3 regions of the Streptomyces sp. AN091965 genome follow, and region 2 is predicted to be linked to each of the others. Evidence: riboswitches for the same ligand, from Rfam matches in the RefSeq annotation. Region 2 holds a riboswitch; each other region holds the start of a gene.
The links. A riboswitch is a leader RNA that binds a small molecule or an ion and turns the genes downstream of it on or off. The one in region 2 is predicted to bind cyclic di-AMP.
Positions count from the first base shown of each region.

Region 1 (3,286 bases), 2.3 Mb from region 2:
GCGCGCCCGCCTTCGAGGACAGCGAGATCGAGCGCCTCGTCCGCAACCGCCTGGACGAGATCCCGCACGAGGCCGCCAACCCCGCGCGCCGCGCCGCCAAGGAGCTGGCCAAGCAGCTCTTCCCGGCCACCTCGCGCATGTCGCGCCCGCGCCAGGGAACCGAGGAGACGGTCACCGCCATCGACTCCGCGGCCGTACGCGCCTTCTACGAGAAGCACGTGCGCCCCGCCGCGGCCACCGCCGTCGTGGTCGGCGACCTCACGGGCACGGACCTCGACGCCGTCCTCACCGACACCCTCGGCGCCTGGACGGGCGGGTCGGCGGAGCCGCACGCCATGTCCCAGGTGTCGGCCGACGACACCGGCCGCGTCGTCATCGTGGACCGCCCCGGCGCCGTCCAGACGCAGCTCCTCATCGGCCGCGTGGGCGCGGACCGGCACGACATCGTCTGGCCGGCGCAGGTCCTCGGGACGTACTGCCTGGGCGGCACCCTCACCTCGCGCCTGGACCGCGTCCTGCGCGAGGAGAAGGGGTACACGTACGGCGTGCGCGCCTTCAGCCAGGTGCTGCGCTCCGCGGCGCCGCGGTCCCCGGAGGGCGCCCCGGGCGTCGCCATGCTGGCCATCAGCGGCTCCGTGGACACGCCGAACACGGGCCCGGCGCTCGACGACCTGTGGAAGGTCCTGCGCACCCTCGCCGCCGAGGGCCTCACGGACGCCGAGCGCGACGTGGCCGTGCAGAACCTGGTGGGGGTGGCCCCGCTGAAGTACGAGACGGCCGCCGCCGTCGCCGCGACGCTCGCCGACCAGGTGGAGCAGGAGCTGCCGGACGACTTCCAGGCGAGCCTGTACCGGCAGTTGGCCGGGACAGGCACGGTGGAGGCCACCGCGGCCGTCGTGAGCGCGTTCCCGAGCGACCGTCTGGTGACGGTGCTCGTCGGTGACGCCGCACAGATCGAGGAGCCCGTCAGGGCCCTCGGCATCGGCGAAGTGACGGTCGTCACCGGCTGATTGCCCCGCACCCATAGGGGTGGGACAAACCGGCGCGAACGCCGTGTAACTCAAGGGACCCCGGAGGCTCAGGAAGCCTCCGGGGTCCCTGCATGCTGCCATATGTCCGAATTGACATGGAGGTTGGGCGTCTGCCGTGTGGCGTGCGCTACAAAAGGCAGGATCCGTTTGTCGATTGAAAGATGAGGCGTTTAGCGTCAGTGCGGCTGTACGTCACGCAGTACGCCGCGCCCGCGGCACCGGACAGTCATCGCCGAGTCCCCGTACGGCGTGAGCCAGGGGAGCCGGGGACCCACACGTCCCCTGGGGTGAATCGGTCCCCTTGCCGCGAGGCGAGGAGTCCGTAGGAGACCTTCCTGCTCCGAACCCGTCAGCTAACCCGGTAGGCGAGAAGGAAGGAAAGGACCAGCCGCTTCATGGCGCTCATCCGCCCGACCGGCAAGCACCGCCGTCCGAGCCGCATCACACGCACCACTGCCAGCGCCGCGGGCGTCGCCGCCCTCACCACCACCGGTGTGATCTCGGGCCTGGCCGCTCCGGCCCTCGCCGCCGACGGCTCCGCGGACCACGCGAGCACCGGCCTCACGCAGGCCATCGCCATCAACGACACGCTGGCCGACGAGATCGACGCCCAGGCCGCCGCCCAGAAGCAGGCGGCCAACGACGCCGCCGCCCAGAAGAAGGCGGAAGAGGCGGCGCGGCAGAAGGCCGCCGAGCAGAAGCGCAAGGCCGAGGCCGCCGCGAAGGAGAAGGCCAAGAAGGAAGCCGAGGCCAAGGCGGCGAAGGAGGCCAAGGAGCGGGCCCGCGAGCGCGCCGCCCGTGACGCCGAGCGCAAGCGCCTGAACGCCTACGTCGCCCCGGTCGCCGGCTCCTACGTCTCCACCTCCTACAAGGCCGGCGGCGGCATGTGGTCCTCCGGCAGCCACACCGGCATCGACTTCCACGCAGCGTCCGGCACCTCGGTGCAGGCGGTCGGCGCGGGCACCGTCGTCGAGGCGGGCTGGGGCGGCGCCTACGGCAACAACATCGTGATCAAGATGAACGACGGCACGTACACCCAGTACGGCCACCTGTCGTCCATCAGCGTCACGGTCGGCCAGGCCGTCACCCCCGGCCAGCAGATCGGCCTCTCCGGCTCCACCGGCAACTCCTCCGGGCCGCACCTGCACTTCGAGGCCCGTACCGGCGCCGAGTACGGCTCGGACATCGACCCGATCGCGTACCTGCGCTCCCACGGCGTGGGCGTCTGACGCATCGACGGCGCGCGCCCCGCGCCCGCGCACGTCCCGAAAGCCCCGGCTCACCGAGCCGGGGCTTTCGGCATCGGGGCACGGCCCGGCCCTAAGCGCCCACGACCGGTAAGCGCGCCGCCGCGCACACCTTTGGCCAAAAGATATCCATGGATTCCGGTGCCCCATCGGAAAATGCGGCCATCTGCAATAGAGTCCGTCGTGGCAGCGTCCATGGAGTCGCCGCACCAGCGTCTTCAACGCGTCGCTCGACGCGTTTCGCGGGCATTAAAGCGGAGGTCCGTCATGCGCATTCCCGCGCACTCGGTCTGCACGGCCATCCGGGACGACATCGTCTCCGGTGTCTACGAACGCGGCACGCGGCTCACCGAAGAACTCCTCGCCCGCCGCTACGGCGTCTCGCGCGTCCCCGTGCGCGAGGCCCTGCGCACCCTGGAGGCCGAGGGCTTCGTCGTCACCCGCAGACACGCGGGCGCCTGCGTCGCCGAGCCGACCGAGCAGGACGCCGCCGACCTCCTGGAGGTCCGCACGCTCCTGGAGCCGCTGGCGGCCGCCCGCGCGGCCCAGCGCCGCACCGAAGCCCATCTGAAGGTCCTGCGCGGCCTCGTGCGACTCGGTCAGGAGCGGGCCCGGCGCGGCGGCGGCGAGGACCTGCGCGCGCTCGACGGCTGGTTCCACGAGACGCTCACCCAGGCCTCCGGCAGCCCCGGCCTCATCGCCCTGCTCACCCAGCTCCGCCACAAGGTCGCCTGGATGTACGTGGCGGACGCGCCGGCCGCGGCCACGGACCTGTGGGCCGGGCATGCCGCGGTCGTCGACGCGGTCGCCCGCCAGGACGCGGACCGGGCCCGCGCGCTCACGCTCCTGCACGCCGAGCGCACGGCGTCCGCGTACCGGCCGCGCGCCGGGCGTGTGAGGGGTTCGCAACACGCCGTCAACAAAGTAGGCGTACGGAATTAACAGGCGCCCCGTACACAGGATTACGCCCTGTACGCAGGATTACGCCCCGTACGCAGGATTAACGGA
Region 1 covers NZ_JALDMY010000001.1:7,067,582-7,070,867, forward strand. The annotation lists gene MQV74_RS30190 (M16 family metallopeptidase) at 1-1,010, shown strand, start outside; cyclic di-AMP (ydaO/yuaA leader) riboswitch at 1,252-1,413, shown strand; gene MQV74_RS30195 (M23 family metallopeptidase) at 1,427-2,260, shown strand; gene MQV74_RS30200 (GntR family transcriptional regulator) at 2,546-3,220, shown strand.
Region 1: linked by a shared signal. The riboswitch ahead of MQV74_RS30195 (M23 family metallopeptidase) and the one ahead of MQV74_RS20220 (M23 family metallopeptidase) in region 2 are both predicted to bind cyclic di-AMP.

Region 2 (3,286 bases):
CCTCGACGTCGCCGCCCGGTACGAGGCCGCGCAGGCCGACGCCTTCATCGGCGGCGACCTGTACGCGGTGCAGGACACCCCGCACGGCGTCCGGCTGATCGTCGGCGACGTCCGCGGCAAGGGCATGGGCGCGGTGGCCGCCGTCGCCGTCGTCATCGGCTCCTTCCGCGAGGCGGCCGAGCAGGAGGCCACCCTGGAGGCCGTGGCGCAGCGCCTGGAGCGTGCCCTCGCGCGCGAGGGCACGCGGCGCGACGGGCTCGACGCCTTCGAGGGGTTCACCACGGCCGTCCTCGCGGAGATCCCGCGCGGCGGCGGCAGCGTACGCCTGGTCAACCGCGGCCACCCCGAGCCGCTCCTGCTGCGCGCCGACGGGCGTCTGCGCGTGCTCTCGCCCGCCGAACCCGCGCTGCCGCTCGGCATGGGCGACCTCGGCGTCTGGCCCGACCGGGCGGACGAGACCGACTTCCCGCCCGGATCCACGCTGCTGCTCCACACCGACGGGCTCAGCGAGGCCCGGGACGCGCGGGGCGCCTTCTACGACCCCGCGGCCCGGCTCGGGGGCCGCGTCTTCTCGGGAGCGGACGCCCCCGACGCGCTCCTGTCCACGCTCGTCGCCGAGGTCCTCGACCACACCGGCGGCGGCGCCACCGACGACATGGCGCTCCTCGCCGTACGACGGCCCGTCACACCCCGTGACTGAACGGAGTCCCAGCGCAGCGCAACTGACGCCCCGTCATGCGCAGCTGAAGATCGATCCCGCTGCGCAGCGTCATGGCGCCCACTCAACTCGCCCTATTCCCAGCCTTGATGTCCCGTTGTGTTCGTGGCGTAAGCGTTAACGATCAACTCGAACAGCTTGGAATACCGACCCGCTGTCTATTAACGTTCGATAACGCAGCGCGGTCGTCCCAGCCGTCACACCCGGCGGCTCCGCGCGCACGCGCCTAATCCCGCAAGGGAGCCGGGGAACCACCATCTTGGGGTGAATCGGACGCCTCTCGCGCACGCGGACCCGTATCCGCCGTGCACGAGCAGCGGCCGTAGGAGACCTTCCTGCTCCGAACCCGTCAGCTAACCCGGTAGGCGAGAAGGAAGGAAAGGAGTGCGCCCCCGTGGCGTCCAACCGGCCTGCCCCAGAAGCGCTCTACATACCCCACGGCAGTCTCATCGAGGGTGCCGACGGCGGCGAAGGACCCGGGGGACACACCGGGTACGCCGACCAGGCCGAGGCCTCCGCGCCCGCCGGGTACGCCGGTTACGCCTCCCAGGAGCCCCCGGCCTCCTGGGAGGAGTGGAACCCCACCGCGGAGACCGTCCGCCCCGTGCGCGGCAAGCACCGCATCCACAAGAAGGGCGGCGGCGGCCTCGCCCGCAGCTCCACCGTCCTGGGCGTCGGCGTCATCGCCGCCGTCGGCGCGGGCGGCATCGCCACCGCGCAGGGCGGTAAGCCGCCGGTCTCCATCGCCATGCCGGACCTGGGGTCGCTGCCCGGCGTCGGCTCCCTGATGGACGGCGACGACACCGCCGCACCGGTCACCGCCGCGGCCGCGGCGCCGCTCAGCTCCGCGGGCGTCACCGGCGCCGACGCCGAGCGGGGCACCACGGACGCGGGGGAGGCCCTGCGGGCCCGCATCCTCCAGCAGGCCGAGAACCAGCACCACCAGGCGGACGACGCGCAGCGCAGGCAGGCCGAGGACGCGGCCGTGGCCAGGGCCGCCGCGGCCGCCACGGCCCAGCAGGGCAAGGCGGCGGCCGAGGCCAAGGCGAAGGCCGCGAAGGAGAAGCGCGAGAAGGAGGAGGCGGCCCGCAAGAAGCGCGAGGCCGAGCGCCTCGCGAAGCTCGCCAAGAGCTACACGCTGCCCGCCTCCTCGTACGTCCTCACCTCCCACTTCGGCGACTCCGGCTCCATGTGGTCCTCGGGGCAGCACACCGGCCTGGACTTCGCGGGCTCCAGCGGCTCCCCGCTGAAGGCCGTCCACTCCGGCACCATCACGGAGGCGGGCTGGGCGCGCGCGTACGGCTACCGCACGGTCCTGAAGCTCGATGACGGCACCGAGATCTGGTACTGCCACCAGTCCTCGCTCTCCGTCAGCGTGGGCCAGAAGGTCAGCACCGGCGACGTCATCGGCCGCATGGGCGGCACGGGCAACGTCACCGGGGTCCACCTCCACCTGGAGGTCAGGACGGGTGGCGGCGCGGCCATCGACCCGCTGTCCTGGCTGCGCGGCAAGGGCCTGACCCCCTGATCCCGCCCGCCGCGGAGCCCCCCGTGACCGCGCGGCCCGCTGACGGCCGACCGCTGATCCGCTGACGGCCGACCTCTGACGGCCGATCGCTGACCGCTGGCGGCCGATCGCTGACCGCTGACCGCGAAGGGTCCTCAGACTCCGGCGGTCCTGGCGACGACCCCCCGACGCCAGGGCCGCCGGTTCCTCCGTCCCGCGGCCTCCCCGGCCGGTTCCACATCCTGGAATCCCTTGTCTGGAATCCGCCGTCCGACACCGGAATTCCCGACTTCGCAAGGATGTTGGCGCCGGTATGACCACTCTTCGCCCTCTGGGATCGTCCGACCTCGAAGTCTTCCCGCTCGCTCTCGGCGGCAACGTCTTCGGCTGGACCGCTGACCAGGACCAGTCCTTCGCCGTCCTCGACGCCTACGTCGCCGCGGGCGGCAACTTCATAGACACAGCGGACGCCTACACGTTCTGGGTGCCCGGCAACAAGGGCGGCGAGTCCGAGACCGTCCTCGGACGGTGGATGGCCGAGCGCGGCAACCGCGACGAGGTCGTGGTCGCCACCAAGGTCGGCGCGCTGCCCGAGTACAAGGGCCTGTCCGCGAGCACCATCAAGGCCGCCGCCGAGGAGTCGCTGCGCCGCCTCGGCACCGACTACATCGACCTGTACTACACGCACTACGACGACCCGTCCGTGCCCGTCGAGGAGTTCATCACCGCCCTCGACGAGCTGGTGCGGTCCGGCAAGGTGCGCGCGATCGCCGCGTCGAACATCACCGCCGAGCGCCTCCAGGAGTCCCTCGACTTCTCCGACCGCGAGGGCCTGGTCCGGTACGTGGCGCTCCAGCCGCACTACAACCTCGTCTCGCGCGACACCTACGAGGGCCCGCTCCAGGAGATCGCGTCGCGCTCCGGACTCGCCGCCGTGCCGTACTTCGGCCTCGCCGCGGGCTTCCTGACCGGCAAGTACCGCCCGGGCACGGAGGTCGACAGCGCCCGCGCCGAGAAGGCGGGAGAGTATCTGGCCACCGAGCGCGGCCGCCGCGTCCTCA
Region 2 covers NZ_JALDMY010000001.1:4,809,532-4,812,817, reverse strand. The annotation lists gene MQV74_RS20225 (PP2C family protein-serine/threonine phosphatase) at 1-700, shown strand, start outside; cyclic di-AMP (ydaO/yuaA leader) riboswitch at 932-1,100, shown strand; gene MQV74_RS20220 (M23 family metallopeptidase) at 1,113-2,246, shown strand; gene MQV74_RS20215 (aldo/keto reductase) at 2,539-3,286, shown strand, end outside.

Region 3 (3,286 bases), 3.0 Mb from region 2:
GCTTCCAGGAGGAGTCGTACGTCGGCGGCCTTCACGCCGCTGCGGCCCGTCTCGATCCGGCTCACCTTCGACTGGTGCCAGCCGACGAGGGAGGCGGCCTCGCCACTGGTGAGCCCGGCCTCGGCGCGCAACGCCCGCAATTCCGCGCCCAGCTTGCGACGGCGCACCGCGGGACCGTACTGCATGGCTGTCTCCTTCTGGGTCCTTCCGGAGGACCGCGCCAACGGTAGGGGACAGTAGGGGAACTGCCAGTGTTACGCCCAAATACGGTCTGCCGTCGCAGAGTTCACCGCTTCGAGCGACAGATATATGCACATCTCGGTGGATCCGCGGGCGCGGTCCGCCCGAGAGTGGCAATCTGGCGCGAAGCACCAGCTCCGGGACGATCCTCGAGTGCTTCCGCCACGCGTCGGAAGTGCGGTCCCGGTGGGAAAGGGACGGCGCCGTCATGGCAGACCACCAGGAAGCATCAGTCACCCTGCCGAGCGACCCTGTCTCGGTCTCCACCGCCCGCACGTACGTGGCGGACGTCCTCACCGAGTGGGGCCTGCCGTCGGACGCCGACGTGGCCGACACGGTGCGGCTCATCGTCTCCGAGCTCGCCACGAACGCGGTGCAGCACACCCTCGGCCTCTCGCCCACCTTCACCGTGGACGTGCGGCTCGACCGCGACGAGCGGCTGCGCATCGGCGTCACGGACAGCCACCCCCGCTTCCCCCAGCGGCTGCCCGCAGCCGTCCAGCAGGACAACGGCAGGGGCATGGTCATCGTCCGTTGGCTCACCGCCGAGTGCGGCGGCAGACTCACGGTCCGCCCCACGGCGGAGGGCGGCAAGACGGTGTGGATCACACTGCCGTGGTCGGTGCCGGTGCAGAGCTGACCCGGGCGCGCGGGGTCAGCGCCGCCCGCCCGCGCGGCCGACCAGGCGGGGCAGCACGCCCCACAGCCCGCCGCACACCAGGAACGTGCCCGCGGCCGCGAGCACTCCGTCCGTGCGGCCCACGGCCACGTCGACGACGAGCAGGACGGATCCGGTGAGGGCGAGCACGAGCACCGCGAGGCCGACGGCCGCAAGGCGTGAGGACACCCGCACGATCAGCGGTTTGGCACCCCGCGCGAACAGGGTGCGGTGCACCGCGGCGGGCGCCGTGAACAGCGCGGCGGCGAGCACCGCCAGGAGCAGCGTGACGACGTACGTGGCGCGCTGCACGGAGTCGAGCGAGGGGAAGCGCGGGGTGAAGGCGAGGGTGAGCAGGAACGCGAAGAGGATCTGCACACCGGTCTGGGTGACCCGCAGCTCCTGGAGGAGCTCGGAGAAGTTGCGGTCGGCCCGCTCCAGCGGCGTCTCGTTGCGCGTGTGCCGGGCGGCGTCCGGTCTGGAGAGGCCCGCGGCACGGGGGTGATGGTCGGCCATGGTCCACGAGTATCCGCGCGGAGCCGCTCCACTCCCGCCTTGACGGCGGGGCCGTGCGGGTGACGTCGGCGGGGCGCCGCTCCGGACTGCCGTCCGGACCGTCCTCGGGTGTCGCCGCCGCCCGTGCCCCGACCGGACGGCGGCGGAAGGCGCTGGTGGCGCCCACTGCGGGCGACGGCTCGGGCCCCGAGGGAGGCCGCCGCCCGCCGGCGGGTCAGCGGACCCGGCCGTACCAGACCTGGTTGGTCCAGATCTTCTCGAGCCGCACCACGGTGCCCCGCTTCGGGGCGTGCCAGATCTTGCCCTTACCGGCGTATATGCCGACGTGGTACACGTTCCGGCCGGAGTGGAAGAACACCAGGTCCCCGCGGGTGCGGTTGCCGGAGGAGACCTTGCGGGTCTTGTTGTACTGCTGTTGGGCGGTGCGCGGCAGCTTCTTGCCCACGCGCTTGTACGAGTAGAGCGTCAGGCCGGAGCAGTCGAACCGGTTCGGCCCGACCGCGCCGTAGCGGTATGGGGAGCCCTTCTTGGACGCCGCGACCTTGAGCGCCTTCGTCCCGTGCGAGGTGGCCGCTTGTGCTTCTCCGGTGAGCCCGGGGGCCACGATGGTGCCGCCCACGGCGGCGAGTGTGAGAGCCGAAGCCGTACTGGCCCTCGTCAGCAGCGACGGAACACGATGCAGCGCAGTCATGCGCAACCCTTCGTCAGCCGCCTGTGAAGGATGACCTGTCGGGTTCGGGCAGGCGAAGATGCCCGGCCGCGCGATGCGACTTCACCCCAAGGGCCTTCCGGACTAGCCGGACGGCCCGCCTTGCTGGGTCCTCCACTCCTGCCGGTGCACAGATGTCGACCGGGCATCCGGGCGGCGGCAGGACTCGGCGTCCGCCCGGATCGCCCCGCCGCCTGTGGCGGGGGCTTGTCGTCGGAAGGGATCTTCACCCGAGAGGGGCGAAAAAACCGAGCCGGATCGGCGGTATGTGAGGCTCCTCACGCCTGACCCGTTCCGGTGGACAGAGCCCGAATGGGGTCTAGGTCACACTCGGAGATGATTGCCCCATCAGCGCCGGAACGCCCGAATCCGGGTGCGGCGTAAGGGAGTTGCGCATCTTCGGGGGTCCGCCGGGACGATCGCCGATTACGCAGAAGGGGCGATCATCTCTGGTCATCTCCGGGGCAACCCCGGACTCGGCCCGACATCGGCGCACACCGGCAACGGGCGGATGGCGCAGGCGCGCTGGGTCCGGGGCGCGTTCCACGGTGTCAGATGTCACCGGCGCACGGGGCGGCCAGGCCGAAAACGGAATGAGGGCTGGCTGGAAGTGTGGCACGGGACGGCCGGTCGTGGGGGGTGAATCGGACTGAATCATGACGGACCCTCGTGCCGCCGGCGTCGCCTTGACCTCCGTCACGGCCCCGTCGGCGGCGGCACCGTCACGCGCGCGGCGCGCCGCTCGCCGTCCAGGACGCGCAGCGCCCGCGCGAGCGTCGGCGCGTGCACCTCGCTCTCCCCGCGCTGATGCATGAGCGCCAGCGCGTCCCGCAGTTCGGTCGCCCGGGCGACCAGCGCCTGCGCGGCACGCAACCCGCCGTACGTGTGTTCGGCGCGGGCCGGGTTGATCCGGCCGAGGAGGTCGAGGACGGCCAGATAGGCGTCGACCACTTCGCCCTCGGCGCGGGTCAGCGCGGGCAGCGGCGGCAGTTCGGGAAGCACCTGCGCCTCACTCCGCGTCCGGGCGCGCGGCCTTGCGGCTCGGGACGACCCGGTCCACCAGACCGTAGGCGACGGCGGCTTCGGCGTCGAGCACCGTGTCCCGTTCGATGTCCGCCGAGATCTGCTCGGGCGTGCGCCCGGTGTGACGGGCGAGCATCTCC
Region 3 covers NZ_JALDMY010000001.1:1,816,379-1,819,664, reverse strand. The annotation lists gene MQV74_RS07145 (helix-turn-helix domain-containing protein) at 1-185, opposite strand, end outside; gene MQV74_RS07140 (ATP-binding protein) at 449-880, shown strand; gene MQV74_RS07135 (DUF6328 family protein) at 896-1,414, opposite strand; gene MQV74_RS07130 (C40 family peptidase) at 1,629-2,105, opposite strand; cyclic di-AMP (ydaO/yuaA leader) riboswitch at 2,109-2,262, opposite strand; gene MQV74_RS07125 (hypothetical protein) at 2,820-3,125, opposite strand; gene MQV74_RS07120 (ATP-dependent Clp protease proteolytic subunit) at 3,133-3,286, opposite strand, start outside.
Region 3: linked by a shared signal. The riboswitch ahead of MQV74_RS07130 (C40 family peptidase) and the one ahead of MQV74_RS20220 (M23 family metallopeptidase) in region 2 are both predicted to bind cyclic di-AMP.